3 regions of the Streptomyces sp. NPDC044002 genome follow, and region 3 is predicted to be linked to each of the others. Evidence: riboswitches for the same ligand, from Rfam matches in the RefSeq annotation. Region 3 holds a riboswitch; each other region holds the start of a gene.
The links. Region 3 has a riboswitch for cobalamin ahead of AC07A6_RS02725 (ABC transporter substrate-binding protein). Riboswitches for the same ligand answer to the same signal wherever they lie in the genome.
Positions count from the first base shown of each region.

Region 1 (7,118 bases), on a different contig from region 3:
CAGCATCAGGGCGCCGGTCAGGCGGCGGGAGCGGCGGGTGGCGGTACCGGCCCGGCCGTAGCCGCGGGAGTCCATGGCGGCGGCCAGGCGCAGGGACCGTTCGAGGGCGTCCTCCAGGACGGGAACGATGACGCCGCGCAGGGCGCGCAGGCCCTTCGGGCGTCCTGCCCGGAGCCGCTTGGCGCGGTGGACGCGCTGCACGCTCTGGACGAGCTGCGGGGCGACGCTGAGGGAGACGGTGACGGCCACCCCCAGCTCGTACAGGGCGCCGGGCAGGACACGGAGGGCCCGTTTGGGGTTGGCGAGGGTGTTGGCGGCGCCGATGCAGCACAGCATGCAGGCGAGGCGGAGCCCGTCCGTCGCCGCGGAGAGCAGGGCTTCCAGGGAAACGGGCCCGCCGAGCTGGATGCCCGCGTACCAGTCGGGCGTGGGGATGCGGGGCAGGGAGAAGAGGAAGTGGTCGCGGGGGGTGATGCCCGTGGCGAAGACCGCGCGGAAGGTGACGCGGATCGTGACGACGGTCAGCGCGAGGTACAAGTAGTACTTGAAGCCGCGGGCCCAGGGCGCCTCGGTGCGTCGCATGGTGATGACGTAGCCGAGGACCGCGAGGACGAGGAAGAGCAGCAGCGGGTTGTTGGTGCGGCTCACGGCGGTGGCCAGTGCGAGGGCCCAGATCCACCAGGCGACGGGGTGCAGGGTGCGCGGCAGGCGGCGGCCGCCCGTGTCCGGCGCGGTGCCGGACGGGGAGGCCTTCGCCGCCTGCGTCGAGGTGGTGGTGCGTGGCACGCCGCTACTCCGTACGACGGCGGCGCGCGGCCGCGTACACGGCCGCGGCGCCGATGAGCAGCACCAGCGCACCGGTGGCGACGGCGGGCAGGTACGAGCCGGCATCGTGCTTCGCATCGGCGGCGGGCGCCGCTTCGACCACCTGGGGGCCGGGCGCGGCCACGGCCGGAGCACCGGACGAGGACGGTGGCGCGGAGGGCGCGGGCGGGACGCTGTCCGAAGGGCTCGCCAGGGCCGGGGGACTTTCCGGTGCCGCGGGGCCGGGCGGCGTCGCCGTCGCCGTCGCTGTCGCCTGCGGGCCGGCCGGAGGCGGGTTCTCCGGCCTGGGCCCGGTGTTGACGTCCGGCGGCAGCGGCGCCGCGGTGCGGGTGTCCTGGGGCGCGGGGACCCCGGTGGGCCGGGTGTTCTTGGCGCGGAGCTGATCGGGGGTGACGGTGGGACGGCCCTCCGTGCCTTCGACGTTCGTGCCGCCGAACATCCACAGATCGACGCTGCCCGGCTTCGGCTTGTAGAGCATGGCGCCCAACTGGCTGTACTCCCAGGCGTTCTGGCCCGGATCGGCGTGCCAGTACGACCAGTAGGCGGACGCCGGCGGGGTCAGGACGCAGTCGTCCTGCTGCGGGGTCGGGTACTGCTTGCCGCCCTGGTGTCCGCTGTAGCCGATCCGGCAGATGAAGGCAGGTCCGTCGTGGCCGGTGCCGGTCGTGGCCCAGCCACCCTGGTTGAGGAGCTCGTGGCCCGTCGTGGGGGTGGTGCCGCAGGAGCGGTAGACGGGGCCGCCCCAGTGGCTGAAGTCCACGGCGAGGACGACCCCCGAAGAGGTGGTGCACTGAGCCATCGGCTGCGGCGCGGCGCCGGCCGGGGCAGCGGTGGCGGCGAAGGCCGCCACCGTCAGCCCCAGCGCGGCGGCGGCCCGGGCGAAGGCGCGCACGGCGCGGTCGCGGCTCATGCTCCCGCTCCCGGCCGGCGGTGGCGCTTCGCGGCACGGGTGACGCCCCAGCCGCCGAGGGTCAGGACCAGCGCGGCCGCGGCGAGCGTGCCGACCCGGGCTCCGGTGGACGCGAGGGGACCGCCACCAGCCCCGGAGCCACCCGCGGAGCCCGTGCCGCCGCCGTTCTCGCCCGGCGTCACGATGACGGGCGAGCCGTTGCCGCCCGAGGTACCACCGGACGTTCCTCCGGAGATGCCGGGCACGGGCTGGGGGGTGGTGCCGGTCAGGTCGCGGGTCAGCGTGCCGAAGGAGATGCCGGTGGCGCCGCCGACGGCCTGGGCGGAGGCGCGGAGGTCGGAGCCGGTCTGGCCGCCCTTGGCCACGTTGAAGCCGCCGTCGCCGTTCTGCTGGCTCGCCAGGAACGCGCGGGCCTTGGCGATCTGGGCGCCGTACTTGGGCGCGTCCAGCGACAGCCCCTGGACGGCCAGGGCCGCGGAGTTGACGGAGTTCCCGGCGGCGCCCGGGAAGCCGCCGTCCTCCTTCTGCTGGGTGGCCAGCCAGGCGAGTGCCTTGTCCACCGCCGCCTGGGAGCCGGCGTCGGGCAGCAGGTCCACGGTCATGGCGGCCATGGCGGTCGAGTCCACTTCGGGGCCGCTGGGTTCGCCGATCAGGCTGACCCAGGCGCCGGACGGGGTCTGGAGGCTCTTGAGGTAGGCGGCCGGATCGGCCGCGGCGGCCTTCTCGCCGGCGCGGAGCTGGGCCATGACACCGAGGGACTGCTTGAAGACGGAAGTGGCGTAGGCGTAGTTGCCCTTGGCCGCGCACTGCTGGACGGTCGAGGTCTTCGCCTGGCAGGTGATCTTCGCGAGGGCGGCGATCAGGTCCTGGCCGCCGAAGTTCCGCGGATCGCGGCCCACGGCCTGGGCGAGCACCGCCGCCTTGCCGATGGAGCCGCCGTTCTCGTACTTGGTGCCCACGAGGGTCCAGTCGTGGATGCCCCGCTTCTGGCCGTCCTTGCCGCCCTTGTCCATGAAGTCGACGATGTTGCGCAGGGCGGCGTTGTCCCCGCCTGTGGCGGCGAGCGCGTACGCGCCGTCGATGGTCAGGCCGTAGTCGGCGAATCCGGATTCGGGCCGGCTCTCGTAGAAGCGGCCTTGGACCAGGCGGGAGGGGGCCGTCAGGTACGCGGCGCCCTTCTGCAGGTCGGGCCCTTCACCGGCCGGCGGTGTGCTCGGGGTAGGTGGCGTGGTCGGGGTGGGTGGAGTGGTGGGGGTAGGCGGCGTGGTCGGGGTCGGCGGTTCGGCCGGCTTGGCGGTCAACGAGACGAGGTCACCGCCGGCGCCCGCGAGGGCAGCCGCCGCGGTGGGGTGGAGCCTCGGCTCGGTGTCGTCCTCGGCGAAGCCGAATCCGCCCGCCGGGAGCTGGTGCCCGGAGAGCCAGGAGACGCCGGCGTCCGCGAACGCCTCGTCGCCGAGGGCGCGCAGCGCCTGGGCGGCCCAGGCGGTGGCGGCCGGGTTGCCGGTCGTCTCGTAGGAGACCGCGGGCCAGGCGCCGGTCGCCAGCTGGGACCGCTTCAGGTGGTTCCGGGCCTTCTGGAGCACCGCCTCGTGGCCGCCGGCCCGCTCCAGGGCCAGGGTGATCAGGCCGGTGGCGCCGGCCTCGCTCTCGCACCCGGGACTGCCGGGCCGGATGAGGACGCTGGTGAATCCGCCGTCCTCGCACTGCAGGGCGGTCAGCCGGGCCACGGAGCCGGGGGGCGGGGTCATACCCGCGTTGACCAGCGCGATCATGGCCATGGCCTGGGCGTCGGCCTGCCCGGTCGTACGGAAGTCGCCCTTGGTGAAGCAGCCTTCGACCGTCTCGCCGTCGCCGATGTCGCGGGGGCAGGCGTACGTGACCAGGTCGCCGAGCAGGTCGTGCCCGCCGAACGCGCGCGGGTCCTTGCCGGTGGCCTCGGCGACCAGCGCGAGCCGGGCCGCGGCGGTGGCGTCCGGGATGCCGTCCCTGCCGGCCGGGTAGGCGTACGCGTCCGTCTGCGCGGGCGTCGCGAGGAAATCGGCGGTCTTCTTCGCCGCCGGGCTCTTGCGGTCGGCCGCCGCGAGGGCGAAGACGGCCTCCGTGGAGAGGAAGTGGTTGGGGGCCGTGGAGCCCTCGTCGACGACGCGCTCCCCGTCCGTCAGCGTCCCGGTGACCCAGCGGGCGGCCGCGGGTACGTCGATGCGTCCGGCCGGCACCCGGGGCGGGGCCATCGGGACGGTGGGGTCGGGGGTGGAGTAGCCGCGGACGTCGTCCGGGGAGAAGGACGGCCTGCCCTTGGTGCCGGCGATGTCCGTGCCGCCGTACACCCAGGCCTCCACGTCGCCCGGCTTCGGGTTCCGGGCCATGGCCCCTTGCTGGCTGTAGGACCACTTGCGCTGCCCGGGCGAGGCCGTCCAGTACGACCAGTAGGCGGTGGCCTGGGGCGTGAGGACGCAGGGTTCCTTGTCGGGGGTCGGGTACTGGGTGCCGGTGCCCTTGCCGATGCGGCAGAGGAAGGCGGGCCCGTCGTGGACGGTGCCCGTCATGGTGAACCCGGCGGTCTGCAGCAGCTCGTAGCCGGTGGTGGGGGTGGTGTCGCAGCCCTTCTCCACCTTGCCGCCGAACGGGCCGAAGTCCACGGCGACGATCGCCCCGGTGGTGGCCGTGCACCGCTCGATCGGGTCGGCCGAGGCAGGTGCCGCTGCGCCGGCGAAGGCCGCGCTCGCGGCGAAGGCCAGCAGCGCCGCCGATACGAGCGACAGCAGCCCCTTGCTTCCCGGGTGTCGCTCTGCTTGCTGTGCGGTCCCCACCACGGCCCCTCGTGTCAGCCGGGCGGACCAGTGCGTGGCAAAGGGCTCCACAGCCCGTGGGGCCACGGGGGAGCCGTTTCGAACCACGCCGTAGTCCGCGACGGCGTTTCTCGCTGCAGAATCCGGCTCCAGGCATTCCGACTCGCCCGGCGGTGCCGGGCCTACGGTTGCGGGTCAGCGCCGGATTTCGACCGGCTTCCCCTGGAGCTGAGTGCTTATCGGTCGGAGTGGACCACGCGGATTGACACACCGTCAAGGTGGTCTGCGTCTCACGCGGCAAGGCACGAGAACCCTCTGACGGATCCACCGCGCATCGGCTGGCAGACCCTTGATCACTCGGGTAGCGTCCTGGGCTGCCACATGGGGGAACCCGGTGCGAATCCGGGGCTGACGCGCAGCGGTGTGGGACGGCAGGGGGCCGTCACCGAGCCCGAATGCCCATCTGGCGAGGCACATCTCAAGCCGTACCACGCGTTCGGACGGCCGCCACCGAGCTCCGGGCTGCCCGCCTGCGAGAGCTGCGGTCGGGTCGGCGTCCCTCATTTCCAGGAGCAGGCCATGTCCCGTATCCGTACCCCGCGCCGCCTCGTGTTCGTGGCGCCCGCCGCGCTCGGCGCGCTCGTCCTGACCACGCTGCCCGCCTCCGCGACCTCCTCGCCCGCGCAGATCGCCACGTCCAGGACGAACGGTGTGAGCTATCTCAAGTCCCTTCAGGCTGCCGATGGTTCGTACGCGGGCAGTGGCCTGTCCAACGAGTGGGCGTTCGGTGCGTTCGCGGCAGCCGGCACGGCCGTCGCCGACGTCTACCCCGGCGGCGACACCACGAAGAACGCGCGCACCGTCTACCGCAACCTGCTGTCGACGGCGGGCTGGCCGCAGGCCTCCCCGGTGGTCACCGACTACGAGCGCGGCACGCTCAACGCCTACGCCGCCGGTATCGACCCGGCGCGCGTCTCGGCCTCCCGCAATCTGATAGCCGACATCTACTCGTACTGGCAGACGGCCGAGGCCGGTTACTTCGGCCCGTCCGGGAACTTCAACGGCACCGTCTTCGCGGCCCTTTCGCTGGGCGGAGCCAAGACCCAGGCCGGAGGTGCCCGGGTACCGCAGGCGCTGACCGACTCGATGGTCACCCGCATCCGTGCCAACCAGCACGTGGACGGCGGCTGGACCTTCAACAAGGCCGAGGGCAACCCGACCGTCCTGAACTCCGCGAGCGACGTCGACATGACCGGTGCGGCCATGGCCGCCCTGTGCGTGTCCGGTGTCCCGAACACCGACGCCGACGTCGTCCAGGCGAAGAACTTCCTCAAGAGCAGGCTCGTCTCCGGTAGCGGCGCGTTCAACTCCCTCTACGGGGTCAACACCAGCTCCAACGGCTGGGGCGTCGCCGGACTGAACGCCTGCGGGTTCAACCCGCAGACGGGTGCTTTCCTCACCGGCAGCGGCAAGACCCCGATCGATTTTCTGATCGCCAATCAGTACAACCCGGCGGGCGGCTTCAAGTACAAGCCCTCCGACACCGCGCCCTCGGCCTACTCCTCCATCGACGCGCTGCGTGCCGTGGCCGGCGGAGGCTTCACCACGGCCCCGCCCGTCCCGGTCACCCCCGGCGCCCCGCAGTGGGTGTCCCAGTCCGCCTTCACGGCCGGTACGGCGACGAAGCTCGCGCTGACGGTCGACGACGGGGCCGGCAGCCTCAAGGTCTGCTCGGTGGCGTTCACGCCGACCGGTACGACCACCACGCTCGGCGACGTCCTCGACGCGGCGGTGACCGCCGCCGCTCCGTCCGGTTGCGTCACCGGCGTCACGCCCTCGTCCGGCACCGGCACCGTCACCGACGTCAACGGCAAGGCCAACAGCGGCTCCGGCACGTGGAAGGTGAGCGTGGACGGGTCCTCGTTCGCCGGCGCCGTCCGCGACAAGGTCGTCAACCTGGGCGACACCATCGCCCTGCGGTGGGGTTCCTGACTAGAAGGACGTCCAGGTGAAGGACACCTGATCGCCGGCATTGAGCTTGAACTGGCAGCCGCCCACCGGCGTGGGGGTGCCGTTGACGGCGATGCTCCAGTAGGCGGAGCCGCCGCCGCTGACGTCCTTTATGGTGTCGACGGAGAAGTCGTCGAAGGACGTGTACCAAGTACCGTCCCACGCGAAGTAGTTCAGGCGGGCCGCGTCGTCGAGCGCTGCGGTCGGGGTGGGGACCTTGGACGGGTTGGCGCCGCCGTTGGTGCCGTCGCACTTGTGGGTGCCGCCCGTGGCCGTCGTGACGTCGTGGCCCTTGGTCTTGATCTTGCCCTTGAACAGCAGCCCGTCGGGGCCCTGAACGGTCAGGCCGACCTTGACGGCCGCGTTCGTGTTCGGCTGGGGGGCGGCCTCGGCCACGGCCGGAGCGCCGGCGAGAGCGAGCCCGAGGGCGACCGCGGTGATCACGGAGCGGCGGGCGGGGAACTGGCGCATGACGCCTTCTTCCTGAGAGGGACGAGGGTCTGAGCCGAGGTCCCTCCGCCGCACGTGCCCGTCCCCCTGCCCGTCTCCGTGAGGAAACGGGCAGGGGTCGCCGACCCGGGGTG
Region 1 is NZ_JBWKEZ010000010.1:14,867-21,984, forward strand. Features, by position in the region: gene AC07A6_RS10270 (energy-coupling factor transporter transmembrane component T) at 1-786, opposite strand, end outside; gene AC07A6_RS10275 (hypothetical protein) at 791-1,735, opposite strand; gene AC07A6_RS10280 (prenyltransferase/squalene oxidase repeat-containing protein) at 1,732-4,545, opposite strand; cobalamin riboswitch at 4,867-5,005, shown strand; gene AC07A6_RS10285 (prenyltransferase/squalene oxidase repeat-containing protein) at 5,104-6,516, shown strand; gene AC07A6_RS10290 (DUF4430 domain-containing protein) at 6,517-7,005, opposite strand.
Region 1: another riboswitch for cobalamin. It lies ahead of AC07A6_RS10285 (prenyltransferase/squalene oxidase repeat-containing protein); the one in region 3 lies ahead of AC07A6_RS02725 (ABC transporter substrate-binding protein).

Region 2 (7,118 bases), on a different contig from region 3:
GGACGCAGATGCGCAACGAGCCCGAGCCCGGGACGGCGGCCGGACGCACGGCGCCGCCCGCCCGCGCCCGCAGTCCGCGCCCGCGGACGATGCGGCTGGCCGTCTGCGCGGTCTTCTTCGTCACCGGGGCGGCCTTCGCCACCTGGGCGTCCCGGGTACCCGGCGTCCAGAGCCGGCTGGACCTGTCCGCCGGGGAACTGGCCGTGGCCCTCGTCGGCCTGAGCGGCGGCGCCTTCGCGGGGCTGCCGCTGGTCGGCGGCCTGGTGGCCAGGTACGGCAGCCGCAGGGTCCTGTGCACCGGCATGGCCGCCTACCTGGGCGCGCTCGCGAGCCTGCCGTTCGTCCCGGACCTCGCGGTGCTGACGGTGGCCCTGGCCGTGTTCGCCTGCGGCAACACGGCCGTCGACGTCGCGATGAACACCCAGGGCGTCCTGGTCGAACGTGCCTACGGGCGCCCCGTGCTCGGCGGCTTCCACGCCATGTTCAGCCTCGGCGGCATCGCCGGCGCCACGGCGGGCGGCCTCGCGGCCTCCGCCGGCGTCGGCATCCGGGCCCACTTCACGGTGACCGCCCTCGTACTGCTGGCGGTCGCGGGGACGGCGGCCACGGCCCTCGCCCCCGAACCGCCGCGGACCGGCGGCCCGTCCAGGACCGGCCCCCTGCTGGCCCTGCCCGGTCCGGGCCTGTGGATCCCCGGGCTCGTGGCGTTCTGCGCCCTGATGGGGGAGGGGGTCGTCAACGACTGGGGCGCCGTCTACCTGAAGGAGGAGACCGGAGCCTCCGCGGGCGCCGCGGGCCTCGGGTACGCCGTCTTCTCCGCGGGCATGGTCGTCGGCCGCCTCACCGCCGACCGGCTGCGCGCCCGCCTCGGCACGGCCCGCTTCACCTTCCTGTGCGCCGTGGTCGCGGGCACCGGCGCCCTGATCCCGATCCTCGACGCGACGACCACGGCGGGCTTCGTCGGGTACACCCTGCTCGGCCTGGGCATGGCCGCGGTCATCCCCCTCGTCTTCGCCCACGCGGCCGGCCTGCGGCCCGGGCACACCGGCTCCTCCATCGCCGCCGTCTCGGCCGTCGGCTACGTCGGCTTCCTCGCGGGCCCCCCGGTCATCGGCGCCCTCGCGGAGGCGACGACCCTGCGGTGGGCGATGCTGGTGCTGCCGGCGCTGATGGCGGCGATGGCAGCCCTGGCCCCCCGGCTGCACCGCCCCTGACGCCGCGTCGGCTAGGGTGGCCGGTGCAGCTGGTTCGCCCCGTCCGCCAGGCGGGATGCGTCGTAAGAGGGAACCCGGTGGGAATCCGGGACTGCCCCGCAGCGGTGAGCGGGAACGACCGCCGTCATACGCACTGGGACCGGACAACGGTCCTGGGAAGCGACGGCCAGTAGGTGCCCGCCGGGAGACCGGCAGGCGTGCCCGCGAGTCCGAAGACCTGCCCGCTGCCCGTACGCGGACCGTTCCGCGTACGGACATCCCGGTGACCTCGTGGGCGGGTCGGCGTGCACAGCGAGCGGCGCCCGCTGCATTCCCGCAGCGCGGTCCGTACGCTCTGGCGTTCCCTTCGCGTCCGCGTCCCGTTGCCGGGACGTTCCTGGACACATCTCGCGAAGGAGAGTTCCGTGACAGCGAAGCCCGCAGCCGCGGCAGCACGAGCCACCGTGTACGGCTACCCCCGCCAGGGCCAGAGCCGCGAACTGAAGAAGGCCGTCGAGGGCTATTGGAAGGGCCGCGTCAGCGCCGAAGCCCTCCGGGAGACCGCAGCCGGCCTGCGCCGTTCGAACTGGCAGCAGCTGGCCGAGGCCGGTATCACCGAGATCCCGACCGGTGACTTCTCGTACTACGACCACGTGCTCGACACCAGCGTCATGGTCGGCGCCGTCCCCGCCCGGCACCGCGAGGCCGTCGCGGCCGACGCGCTCGACGGCTACTTCGCCATGGCGCGCGGCACCCAGGACGTCGCCCCGCTGGAAATGACCAAGTGGTTCGACACCAACTACCACTACCTGGTCCCCGAACTGGGCCCGGACACCGTCTTCACCGCGGACCCCGGCAAGCAGGTCGCCGAACTGCGGGAGGCCCTCGCGCTCGGACACACGGCCCGCCCGGTCCTCGTCGGGCCGGTCACCTACCTGCTGCTGGCCAAGCCGGCCCCGGGCGTGGCCCCCGACTTCCAGCCGATCACCCTGCTGGACCGGCTGCTGCCCGTCTACGCGGAGGTCCTCGCCGCCCTGCGGGCCGCCGGAGCGGAATGGGTCCAGCTCGACGAGCCCGCGCTCGTGCAGGACCGCACCCCGGCGGAGCTGAACGCCGCCGCCCGCGCGTACCGAGAGCTCGGCGCCCTGACCGACCGCTCCAGGCTGCTGGTCGCCTCGTACTTCGGCAGGCTCGGTGACGCCCTCCGGATCCTCGCGGCCTCCCCGGTCGAGGGCCTCGGGCTCGACTTCACCGACAGCGGCGCGGCCAACCTCGACGACCTGGCCTCCGTGGGCGGCCTGCCCGGCAAGCGCCTCGTCGCGGGCGTGGTCAACGGCCGCAACATCTGGATCAACGACTACCAGAGGTCCCTGACCACCCTCGGTACCCTCCTCGGCCTCGCCGACCGGGTTGACGTCGCCGCCTCCTGCTCCCTGCTGCACGTCCCGCTCGACGCCTCCGCCGAGCGGGACATCGACACGCAGGTCCGCCGCTGGCTCGCCTTCGCCCGCCAGAAGACCCGGGAGATCTCCGTCCTGGCCCGCGGCCTGGCCCAGGGCACGGACGCCATCACCGCCGAACTCGCGGCGAACCGGGCCGACCTGGCCTCCCGCGCCGCATCCGCCCTCACCCACGACCCGGCCGTACGGGACCGCACCCGGGCGATCACCGACGCCGACGGCCGCCGCTCCCAGCCCTATGCCGAGCGCACCGCCGCCCAACGGGCCCGCCTGGGCCTGCCGCTGCTGCCGACCACCACGATCGGTTCCTTCCCGCAGACCGACGAGCTGCGGGCGGCCCGCGCGGACCTGCGGGCCGGCCGGATCGACACCGCCGGCTACGAGGCGCGCATCAAGGGCGAGATCGAGGAGGTCGTCGCCTTCCAGGAGAAGACCGGCCTCGACGTCCTGGTGCACGGCGAACCCGAACGCAACGACATGGTCCAGTACTTCGCCGAACGGCTCACCGGCTACCTGGCCACACAGCACGGATGGGTGCAGTCCTACGGCACCCGCTACGTCCGGCCCCCGGTCCTGGCCGGCGACATCTCCCGCCCCGAGCCGATGACCGTCCGCTGGACCTCCTACGCCCAGTCCCTGACGGCCAAGCCGGTCAAGGGCATGCTGACCGGCCCCGTCACCATGCTCGCCTGGTCCTTCGTACGCGACGACCAGCCCCTCGGCGACACCGCCCGCCAAGTGGCCCTCGCCCTGCGCGACGAGGTGGCCGACCTGGAGGCGGCCGGCACGCCGGTGATCCAGGTCGACGAGCCCGCCCTGCGCGAGACCCTCCCGCTGCGGGCCGCCGACCACGCGGCCTACCTGGACTGGGCCACCGAGTCCTTCCGGCTCACCACCAGCGGGGTCCGGCCGGACACGCAGATCCACACCCACATGTGCTACGCCGAGTTCGGCGACATCGTCCAGGCCATCGACGACCTCGACGCCGACGTCATCAGCCTGGAAGCCGCCCGCTCGCACATGCAGGTCGCCCGCGAACTCGCCGCCCACGGCTACCTCCGCGAAGCCGGCCCCGGCGTCTGGGACATCCACTCCCCGCGCGTCCCGAGCGCCGGGGACGCCGCCGGCCTGCTGCGCACCGGCCTGGAGGCCGTCCCGGCCGAGCGGCTGTGGGTCAACCCCGACTGCGGCCTGAAGACCCGCGGCTGGGCGGAGACCCGGGCCTCCCTGGAGAACCTGGTGGCCGCCGCCCGTGAGGTCCGCGCCGGCCTCACCGGCGGACGCGGCTGACCCACATGAACGGAGCCCTGCCTTCCCGGACGTCCGGGGAGGCAGGGCTCCGAAGGTGTGCGCGGCGCGCGGTCAGACGAGGGCCGACGCCGGGCGGGGTGCCGCGGCCTCCGCACCGGCGGCATCGGCGCGCAGGGCCGGCAGGCGCTGCGCGAGGACCCCGAAGACGATCCCGAACACGGCCCACAGCACGAGCTGGACGGCCACCGAGGCGACCCGGAAGTCCCACAGCAGGGCCGCGGGGAACTCGGCCTTGACGGCGTCGGTGTTGTCCGGGAGCACCAGGAAGGCCAGCCCGGTGGCGACGACGAAGCCCGCCCCGGCCGCCAGGGTCGCGTTCCAGTTGCCCAGGCGCGGCGCCAGGCGCCGGCCCAGGACGATCGCGCCGACGCCCAGCAGGACGCTGAGCAGGATCATCAGGAAGAACAGCGTGGTGCGCTGGCCGATGGTGTCCGGGTTCCCGACGGCCGGCGGGGTCGCCGGGTACTTCAGGAACGGCACCAGGTAGACCAGCGTGAACGCGCCCCCGGCGGTGAGGGCGGCCGTGGCCCGGGGGCTGAACCGGCCCACGCGGCCCAGGGCGAAGGAGAACGCGAGGGAGGCGATGCCGCCCAGCGCGACCCCGTAGACCAGCACGCCGGTGGCGAGACCGACGGTGGACTGGACGGGCCGGCTGACGAGTTCTTCTTCCTCCGCGGCGGCGGGGGCGTCGCCGCCGCCGTGACCGGCGTGGCCGGCCGCGGGAGCGGCTTCCTTGGCGGCCGCCGCCTCCTCGACGGCGATGGAGCCCCGCACCGGGGGCTCACCGACCACGTAGGCGACGGCGAAGGCGAACAGACCGGCGATCAGGCCCGCGAGCATGCCGCGGACCAGCAGACCTCTGACAGTGGAGGCGTACATGGTGCGCGCCTCTCAGTGGCAGGGGAAGCCGAGCAGGTGACGGCCGTCGTGCACCCACTCGTGGACGCCCTCGCCGGAGAACACGGCGGTGGCGCCCTGCTCCGCGCCGACGAAGTACAGGGCCACGAGCATCAGCAGGCCGACGAACAGCGCCCAGGGCAGCACGGCCTTGACGGGCAGCGGCGCGGACGGCGAGAGGGCGGGGGCGGGTACGGCAGCGGAAGCGAGGGCCTCGGCCATGGTGGAACCTCCTCGGGGAACAACGCGTCCCATGTGGTGGTGCGGTACGACGGTCCTCGGGTCTGACTCGCCGCGCCGCCACCCCGGGGAGGGGAGCCGACGCAGCACACAGTGGCGCGACCATGCCGGATTCACACCGGACTTCCGTCTCGCCGTCGTCGCTATGTCTTTATGTCGCCGTGACGCTACAACCCCGCGGGCCTTCCCACCAAGCGGATGAGTCGCTGATCACACGGGGTGCCCGGAGGGCGGGACGGCGCGCGGGGCCGCGGTCAGCTCCGCTCGGGGGTGACCGGGTACGGGACGAAGGTGCTGCTGTTCTCGTCGACGGCGAGGGCCCGGCCGAGGGGCGGCACCGCCCGCTGGGGGCAGTCGAGGCGTTCGCAGAGGCGGCAGCCCATGCCGATCGGGGTGTCCGCGGAGGCGTCGGCGAGGTCCAGGCCGTCGGAGTAGACGAGCCGGGACGCGTGCCGGACCTCGCAGCCGAGGCCGATGGCGAAGGTCTTGCCGGGCTCGCCCCAGCCGCCGCGGTGGCGGGTGACGGCGCGGGCGGTCCACAGGTACCGCTGCCCGTCCGGCATCGCCGCGACCTGGACGTGGATGCGGCCGGGAGCGGCGAAGGCCTCGTAGACGTTCCACAGCGGGCAGGTGCCGCCGGCCCGGGAGAAGTGGAAGCCGGTGGCGGACTGCCGCTTGGACAGGTTCCCCGCCCGGTCCACCCGGACGAAGGAGAACGGGACCCCGCGCAGCCGCGGCCGCTGGAGGGTGCTGAGGCGGTGGCAGACGGTCTCGTGGCCGAGGCCGAAGCGGCCGGTGAGCCGCTCGATGTCGTACCGGTACTCCTCGGCGGCCGCGTGGAAGGCGCCGTACGGCAGGACGAGCGCGGCGGCGAAGTAGTTGGCGATGCCGATCCGGGCCAGGCCGTGTGCGGGGGAGCCCTGCTCGAAGTCCTCGGAGGCCAGCCGGTCCAGTTCCTCCCCCTGTTCCAGCAGGGCGAGCTGGGTGGCCATCCGGAACGCCTGCTGGCCGGGCCGCAGCCGGCCGGACAGGTGCAGCACCCGGGCCCGCCGGTCGAAGTGGTGCAGCCGGTCGGTGGCGTCGGACAGGCGGACCCCGTGCCGGCCGGAAAGGCGCTCCGCGAGCACGCGTACGACCTCCCCGGGACGGACGCCGATCTCCCGCGCGAGCGCTTCGGCGGCGAGGTCGGTGTCGTGCAGGTAGTTCTGGCGGCGGTAGAAGAACTCGCGGACCTCCTCGTGCGGTGAGCGAGGAGCGCCGGCCCCGTCGCCCTCCCGGCCGCCCGCGGTCTCCGCGAGCCGCTCGGCCAGGAGCTGGCCGCGCCGGCCGAGGTCCAGCAGGACGGAGGCGACCCCCGGCATCCGGGTGGCCAGCTCAGCCAGTTCCGACGGCGAGACGCGGGCGTCGGCGACCTCGGCGGCGAGCGCCTCGCGGAGGTCGGCGACGAGACGGCTCGTGTCGCGCTCGGAGAAGAATCCGGGATCGACGCCGAAGGCCTCGGTCAGACGCAGCAGGACCGGCACGGTGAGCGGCCGGGAGTCGTGCTCCATCTGGTTCAGGTAGCTGGGCGAGATGGCCAGTACGCGCGCCAGTCCGGCCTGGGTCATGCGGCGCTCCTCGCGCAGCCTCCGCAGCCGCGCCCCCGCGTACGTCCTGCCCACCCCAGCCCCTTTCGACCGGGTCCCAGAGTACGCGGGAATCCGCCGTCGTGGACCTTCGCAACCTTGGCAAATGAGTGGGGAAAGATGCGCAGAACTTGGCAGATGCACCCAGTTGATGGCACTGCGTGCCGCTGACAGAGTCGGTCCTGCGGCCCGCCGGACCCCGGCGGCCGAGGCGGCTGATTCGGGCACGATTCATGCCTTGACGTCGGAGATCCCGACCGTCCGCCCCGGCCGGCCTGCATCATTGCTCAGCTCCGCGATCAGGCGGGGCCGGCGGCCGCGACCCTCGTTCAAGGCACCCAGTGCCGATGGTGGAAGCGACTCATGGAGACGGTGGCGGTCATGGCAGACAC
Region 2 is NZ_JBWKEZ010000010.1:135,558-142,675, forward strand. Features, by position in the region: gene AC07A6_RS10815 (MFS transporter) at 9-1,214, shown strand; cobalamin riboswitch at 1,241-1,441, shown strand; gene metE (5-methyltetrahydropteroyltriglutamate--homocysteine S-methyltransferase) at 1,619-3,943, shown strand; gene AC07A6_RS10825 (CbtA family protein) at 4,016-4,843, opposite strand; gene AC07A6_RS10830 (CbtB domain-containing protein) at 4,856-5,083, opposite strand; gene AC07A6_RS10835 (short-chain fatty acyl-CoA regulator family protein) at 5,356-6,762, opposite strand; gene aceA (isocitrate lyase) at 7,108-7,118, shown strand, end outside.
Region 2: another riboswitch for cobalamin. It lies ahead of metE (5-methyltetrahydropteroyltriglutamate--homocysteine S-methyltransferase); the one in region 3 lies ahead of AC07A6_RS02725 (ABC transporter substrate-binding protein).

Region 3 (7,118 bases):
CACCGCTGACCGGGCCGGAGTTACTGAGCAAACGGGGACGTGGGGCGCGTGGAACTGCGCGACATCGAGATCTTCCTGACGTTGTCGGAGGAGCTGCACTTCGGACGGACCGCCGAACGGCTGCACGTATCGGCGGCCAGGGTCAGCCAGGCCATCAAGAAGCAGGAACGGTCCATCGGCGCCGAACTCTTCGAACGGACCAGCCGCCAGGTACGGCTCACACCCGTCGGCGAGCAGCTCCGCGACGACCTGCTCCCCGTCTTCCGGGGGCTGAAGGCGAGCATGGACCGGGCCCGGCTCACCGCACAAGGCAAGACGGACGTCCTGCGGATCAACCTGCTGGTGTCCAACGCACAGGAGCTGCGGCCCTACTGGGACGCGTTCCGCTCCCTGAACCCGACGTGCGGGATACGGCTCCGCTACAACGGGTTCATCGATCCGTTCGGGCCGCTGCGCAGGGGCGAGGCGGACCTGCTGCTCGCGTGGCTTCCCGTCGAGGAACCGGATCTCACCGTGGGCCCGGTGCTCTTCGAGGAGCCCCGGGTCGCGGCCGTGGCGGCCGACCACCGGCTGGCGGTCCGGTCCTCGGTGTCCCTGGAGGTGTTCGCCGACCACGGCGTGATCGGCGGGGAGTCGCTGCAGCCCGACTACTGGCAGGACGCGTTCATGCCCTTCTACACGCCCAGCGGCCGGACGATCGAGCGGAACTTCTGCTTCGCCAGTGATCTGGACTCACTCTTCATGATCATCTCCTCGGGTGAGGCCGTCCACTCCTTCGCCTCCCAGGTCACCCGCTTCCATGTGCGGCCCGACATCACCTACCTCCCCCTCCACGACGCCCCGAAGCTGCGCTGGGGCCTGGTGTGGCGCTCGGACAACGACAGCCCGATGGTCCGGTCCTTCGTACGCATCGCCGGCGAACTCGGGACGATGTCCCTCTGAGGGGCCGGCCGGTCACGGCAGGTAGACGATGCTGGGGGCGCCCGTCGTCGGGTGGGTCCCGACGCGGGTGCGGACCCCGTAGACCTCCGCCAGCAGTGCTTCGTCCAGTACCTCGCCCGGCGTTCCCGCTGCGACGACCCGGCCGGCCGACAGGACGTACAGCCGGTCGCAGAAGGAGGCCGCGAGGTTGAGGTCGTGGAGGACGAGGAGGGCGGTCGCGGGCAGGCCGCGGACCAGGCCGAGCACCTCCAGCTGGTAGCGGATGTCGAGGTGGTTCGTCGGCTCGTCCAGGGCCAGCAGGCCCGGTTCCTGGACGAGGGCGCGGGCGACGAGGGCACGCTGGCGCTCGCCGCCGGAGAGCTCCTCGAAGCGCCGCTCCGCGTAGCCGGCCGCGCCGACCCGCTCCAGCGCGCCGGCCACCTGGCGCCGGTCCTCCGGGCCGTCCTGCTCCCAGAAGCGCTTGTGGGGGCTGCGGCCCATGGCGACGACCTCGCGGACGGTCAGCCCGAAGGTGCCGGTGGCGTCCTGCGGGACCACCGCCACCCGCCGGGCCCGCTCCTTGGCGCCGAGCGCCGCGGCGTCGGCCCCGTCGAGGAGCACCCGGCCGGCGGTGGGCCGCAGGGTGCCGTAGACGCAGCGCAGCAGGGTGGTCTTGCCGCTGCCGTTGGGCCCGACCACGCCGACCGTCTCGCCGGGGCGGGCGGTGAGGTCGACGCCGTGCAGCAGGGTGTGCCCGTCCACTGCGTAACGCAGGGCCTCGACGGTGAGTTCCGCCGGTCGGCGCGTCATCCCGCCACCCCCTCGGTGCGGCTGGTGCGGCGCAGCATCCACAGGAAGAACGGCCCGCCCACCAGCGCGGTGACCACCCCGACCGGGACCTCCTCGGGGGCCGCCGCGGTACGGGCGACCAGGTCGGCCAGGACCAGGAAGACGGCCCCGGCGAGCGCGGCCACGGGCAGCAGTGCCCGGTGGCCGGCGCCGACGGCCATCCGGGCGGCGTGCGGGACCATCAGGCCGACGAAGCCGATGGCCCCGCTGTAGGCGACGAGCACCCCGACCACGAGGGAGGTGAGCACGAACACGGCCGCCCGGAAGCGGCCGGTGTCCAGGCCGAGGGTGCGCGCGCCCTCCTCCCCCGCGAGCAGCAGGTCCAGCGGCCGGGCCAGGGCGGTGAGCGCGGCGGTGCCGGCGATCAGCGCGGCGGCCGGCAGGGCGAGTTCGTCCCAGCGGGCCGCGCCGAGACCGCCCAGGGTCCAGAACAGGGCGGTGCGCAGCTGGTCGGGTTTGGCTGACAGGACGAGGATCAGGCTGGTCAGCGCGGACAGGATGTACTGCACGGCGACCCCGGCCAGGATCAGCCGGCCGGTGGTCATGGTTCCGCCGCGGCGGGCCAGGGCGTAGACGGCGACGAGTGCGGCCATGGACCCGGCGAAGGCGGCGGCCGGCAGCCCGGCCCCGCCCACGGCTCCGGCAGCGCCCGCGCCGGACACGATGACCAGCACCGCCCCCGTCGAGGCCCCGGAGGAGGCCCCGAGCAGGAAGGGGTCGGCGAGCGGGTTGCGCACGAGGGCCTGGAGCACGGCTCCGGCCACGGCCAGCCCGGCCCCGACGACGGCTCCGAGCAGGACGCGCGGCATCCGCACGTCCCAGACGATGGAGGCGAAGGCCCCTCGTGCGCCGGGCCCGCCGAGGACGATGTCGAGGACCTGGCCGGGCGGGATCCGTACGGCCCCCAGGGCCAGCCCGGCCACCATCGAGACGGCGAGCGCGGCGGTGAGCAGCACCAGCGGGAGCCCGCGCCTCACGGGGCGTCGGGGTGCAGCTGGCGGCCGAGGGACTCGACGGCGTCGGCGACGCGCACGCCGAGCACGGCGGAGGAGAGCGGCAGCACCACGAACCGCCGGTTCTTGACGGCGGGAACCTCCGCCAGCGCCGGGTCGTTCAACAGGCGCTGCTTCTTGGCCTCCACGGTGGTGCCGCCGTAGTCGTAGATGAGGACGACCTCGGGCGCGCGCTCGATGACCTTCTCCCACGGCACGTCGCCGAAGGTGTCCTTGAGGTCGGCGAACACGTTCGCGCCCCCGGCGAGGGAGACGATCTCGTTGCCGATGCCGCTGCCTCCCGAGGTGAAGGCGGAGGCCTCGCCGGAGTCGTAGACGAAGACCGACGGCCGGGCCCGGTCCTTGACCCGTGCGGTGACGGCGTCGACGCGCCGCTGTTCCTCCCGCACGAGCGCCTCGCCGCGCTCGGGCACGCCGAAGGTCCGGGCGACCTCGGTGATCTCGGTCTTCAGCTGTTGGAGCCCGACCGGTCCCTGGGTGCAGTACTCCACGCTCAGCCGGGTTCCGATGCCTGCCTTGGCCAGCGTTTCGCGGTCCCGGCCCTGCCCCTTGTCGAAGGCGCTGGCGTAACCTCCGTACACGAAGTCGGGGTTGGCGCCGAGCAGCACCTCCTTCGACGGGTACTCCTTCGCCAGCACCTTGATCCTGTCGTAGGCGGGCCGGTAGGCGGGCAGCACGGAGTCGTCGAGGTAGGCGGTGCCGGCCATCCGGTCCTGGAGTCCGAGGGCGAGCATGATCTCGGTGGCGTGCTGGTTCATGGTGACGGCGCGCTCGGGCGGCGCCTGGTAGGTGCTGCTGACACCGCAGTTGGTGACGGTGTACGGGAACCCGGGCGCGGCCTGCGCCCCGGCTCCGGGCCCCTCGGCCCCGGACGGCCCGCCGCAGGCGGCGAGCGGCACGACAAGGGCGAAGGGCAGGAAGGAGCGCACGGCGGCGCGGACACGCGACATGGTGAGGCCTCTCCGGGGGATCCTCGTCCCCGGTCGAAGTGAAGAGGCGGTGCGTCAGTGTCTGACTCCCGGCCCCCACGCGCACGCGGCGGCCGGTCACAGTGGCGGGACCGCACCGGATTCACACCGGTTTCCTGTCCTGCACCGCCGGGACAACCCGGCCAAGTCTGCCAGATGCGGTCGTCACGCCCGGAAGGGGTGGTGACGGACTCAGGAGAGCGGCCGTCCCCCGTCGCGGAGCAGTTGGTCGTCGGAGAGGTTGTCCGCCCTGTCCCGCAGCCGAGCCCGGAGCTCCGCGGACAAGTGCCAGACGACCTCCGCCTTCCGCATCTGCGGGAGCTGCTTCAGTTCCCCGTACCCGGCGTCGGCGTCGTAGGTTTCGAGGGTGCGGGCCACGCCGTGGGCCCACCGGGAGTCCCAGACGGCGGCGGCTTGATGGCGCGGAAGGGACTCCAGCAGGTGGTCGGCGTCGATCGTCGACACGACGAGTGCGGCCGCCAGATGGCGGTGGACGTGATGGGCCCTGCCGCTGAACTCGTCCGCCAGCAGCATCCCGGAAACGCGTTCCACGAGGGGCCCCTCCTCGTAGCGCTGCAGGAGGTCGGCCAGCCGCCGGTCGTCCATGTACCGGAGGAGACCGACCCGGGTGTCGGGCGAGAACGCCTCGTAGACGCCGAATCCGAGGTCGGAACCGGTGACCAGCTCGACCAGCCGGTGCGGCCGCAGCGCGCTCAGGACGTCGGCGACCTGTGGCAGGCCGACGCCCTTGGCCGTACACAGGAGGCGCAGTTCCTCCGGCGGTTCCCACAGGGCGACGACGGCGGTCGTGAGGAATTCGAGGGGCATGTGGTCGAGGAGCGCGAGCCGGGCGCTCGGATTGCCGATCAGCAGCCAGGTGACGAACTCCTGGCCGGTCACTGCCCGCAGGACGCGTGCGGCCGTCCCGGGCGGCATTCCGCCGGATGACAGCAGGGTGGTCATGACATCGGTGGGGAGACGTGTGGCGAAGCCCTCCAGGACGTCGAGCTGGAAGGTGAACTTCCCCCCTCCGTCGAGTTCTCCGACCAGTCGGAGCGTCTGTTCCAACGTCAGTCTGGAAAAGAGCCCCGTACACCACGTCTGCGGTGCCGCCAGCGCAAGGCGCCGGGCGCTCACCGCGTCCATGGCCAGCAGCCGTTCGACGGCGAGCAGCTCGTCGATGGACAACAGGACGTCCACTGCCACCGACGATTCCAGGAGCGCCATCCGTGCCGCCGCCGGACCGGTTTCCATGGTCGCGACGACCGAGGCGCGCTCCTCCGCGGACATCTCTCCGAGCATCTCGGCCGCCTTGGAGACCGGCAGGGCCGCCAGCTTCCGGGCCGTCACCTCGACGGGGTCCCGTCCGATGAACATGTTCCCCTGGGCGACCTGGTAGACGCGGCTGTCGTCGGCCGCCTCAATGTTGACGCTGATGCTGCGCGATTCTTCCGTGTTCATGATCCCGAGATGTTCATTTCGCCTTGGCCGAGTTGGTACACGCGCGCCTGGCCGGACGCCTTGGCGACCTGGCGGACGTCGCCGCTCCAGGTCTTGTGCGTCGAGGCCCCGCCCTCGCTCAGGGACGCGACGATGCCGCGCAGCTCCTCGGCCACCGCTTCCCGCGCCGCTCCCGCCCGGGACTCCAGCAGGTCTTCGAGGCGTGCCTGCCAGCTCCCCTCCTGCAGGATGCGGATCCGGGCGGACTGTTCGGGCGGGGCGTCGGCGATCACCTGGGCCGTCCGTTCGAGCCGCTCCAGTTCAGCGGCGGCCCGCTGGACGTCGCCGTCGCCCATCAGGGCCGCCAGGCGGTGCCGGAGACCCGCCCAGGCGTCGGTCCCGGCAGCCTGGATCACTGCGGTAGCGCACGACGCGGCCACCGCCGCCAGCGCCTCTGTCAGCATGCTTCCTCCCCGGCGATTGCGTGGACCACGCAATGTACCGATCGGCGGTGCCGCGGGTGCCTCGATCCGTGGAAATGACCTCTGCCGGAGGACGGCCGGGCCGCGGGAGGACCTCCGGCCGGGCGGGCGCCCGCGGTTCAGTCTTCGGACAGGCCTTCGGCCCACGGCTTGGGCTCGGCAGTGAACACGTGGGCCGGCCCGACCTCCCAGGAGCGAGGGGGGTGTTGACCCCTGAGGTAGTTGAGCGGTGTTCTGAGGAGGCCCCGTTCCTCCATCGCCCGGCGGGCCTGGTCCATCAGGCCGAGCGGCACGGCGGCCGCGTCGGTGTCCTTGAACTCACGCAGGAGGACGATGCCGGCCCGGTGGAGGTATTCGATGGCCTTGGCGTACTTGCGCGCGTCGTAGAAGTGCCGGCCGATCCTGCCGCAGACGGCGGCGTGGGCACGCAGGTTCCCCGATTCCTCCAGGAGATCGGCGGCCCTCTGCAGCATCCGGAGGGCCTCGCGCCGCTGGCGGGCCGTTCCGTCGATCAGGCACTGGCCGGCCCCGCAGAGTGCCGCGCCCTGGAGGCCGGTGTTCTCTGCGGCTTCGGCCAGCTGCAACGCGCGCTTGTGGTAAGACAGGGCCTCTTGTGTCTGCCCCGCGAAGCTCACGAGTTCGCCGAGGGAGTTCAGTACTTCGGCCTCGCCGTCCAGGTCCCCGCGCTGCCGGTACACCTTGATCGCTTCCGTGTAGGCGTGCCGCGCGGCATCGAACTCGTCGGCGGCGACCAGCGTGTCGCCGGCGTTCTTCAGACACATGGCTTCGAGGCGGGTGTCGCCCAGCGCGAGGAACTCGGCCGCCACCTCCCGGTAGATGACGTACGCCCGCTCGAACTCACCCCGCTCGTAGTGGATGCCGGCGATGTTCCCGAGGGTCTTGGCGCGTCCCGGCCGGTCGCCCAGTGCGGCGAAGATGTCGTGGGCCTCCGTGTACTGGCCCAGCGCCTCCTGGTGCCCGCCCAGCTTCCGCAGCCAGCCGCCCCGGACGTTCAGCATTTCCGCCTCGGTCGTCCGGTCGCCCGCACGTCTGGCCGCGCCCACTCCCGCCTTCGCGCAGGTCGCCAGCTCGTCGAAGCGGTGGTGGTGCAACAGCAGCCGGCACACCGGCAGGGCGAGTTCCGCGGCGTGCCGGTCGAGTCCGGCCGACACTGCCATGTCCACGCCCGAGACGAGGTTGGCGCATTCGGCTTCGAACCACTCCCGGGAGGCCTTGCGTCCCGCACGCAGGTGAAGGGCGGAGCCCGCGCCGTTCGTGTCTTCGACGGCGATCCGGGCCATCCGCGCGTACTCGTCGAGCAGCCGCCGCTGCGCCGCCTCCCGGACAGCCTGCGGGAGCCGTCGGGCCAGGGCCGTGGCCTCGCGGCGGGCGTGGGGGTGCAGTCGCCAGCGGTCGGAGCCGACCCGCTCCTCCGCCACGAGGTG
Region 3 is NZ_JBWKEZ010000002.1:257,602-264,719, forward strand. Features, by position in the region: gene AC07A6_RS02710 (LysR family transcriptional regulator) at 49-942, shown strand; gene AC07A6_RS02715 (ABC transporter ATP-binding protein) at 955-1,731, opposite strand; gene AC07A6_RS02720 (FecCD family ABC transporter permease) at 1,728-2,747, opposite strand; gene AC07A6_RS02725 (ABC transporter substrate-binding protein) at 2,744-3,733, opposite strand; cobalamin riboswitch at 3,769-3,906, opposite strand; gene AC07A6_RS02730 (magnesium and cobalt transport protein CorA) at 3,944-5,212, opposite strand; gene AC07A6_RS02735 (hypothetical protein) at 5,209-5,655, opposite strand; gene AC07A6_RS02740 (tetratricopeptide repeat protein) at 5,793-7,118, opposite strand, start outside.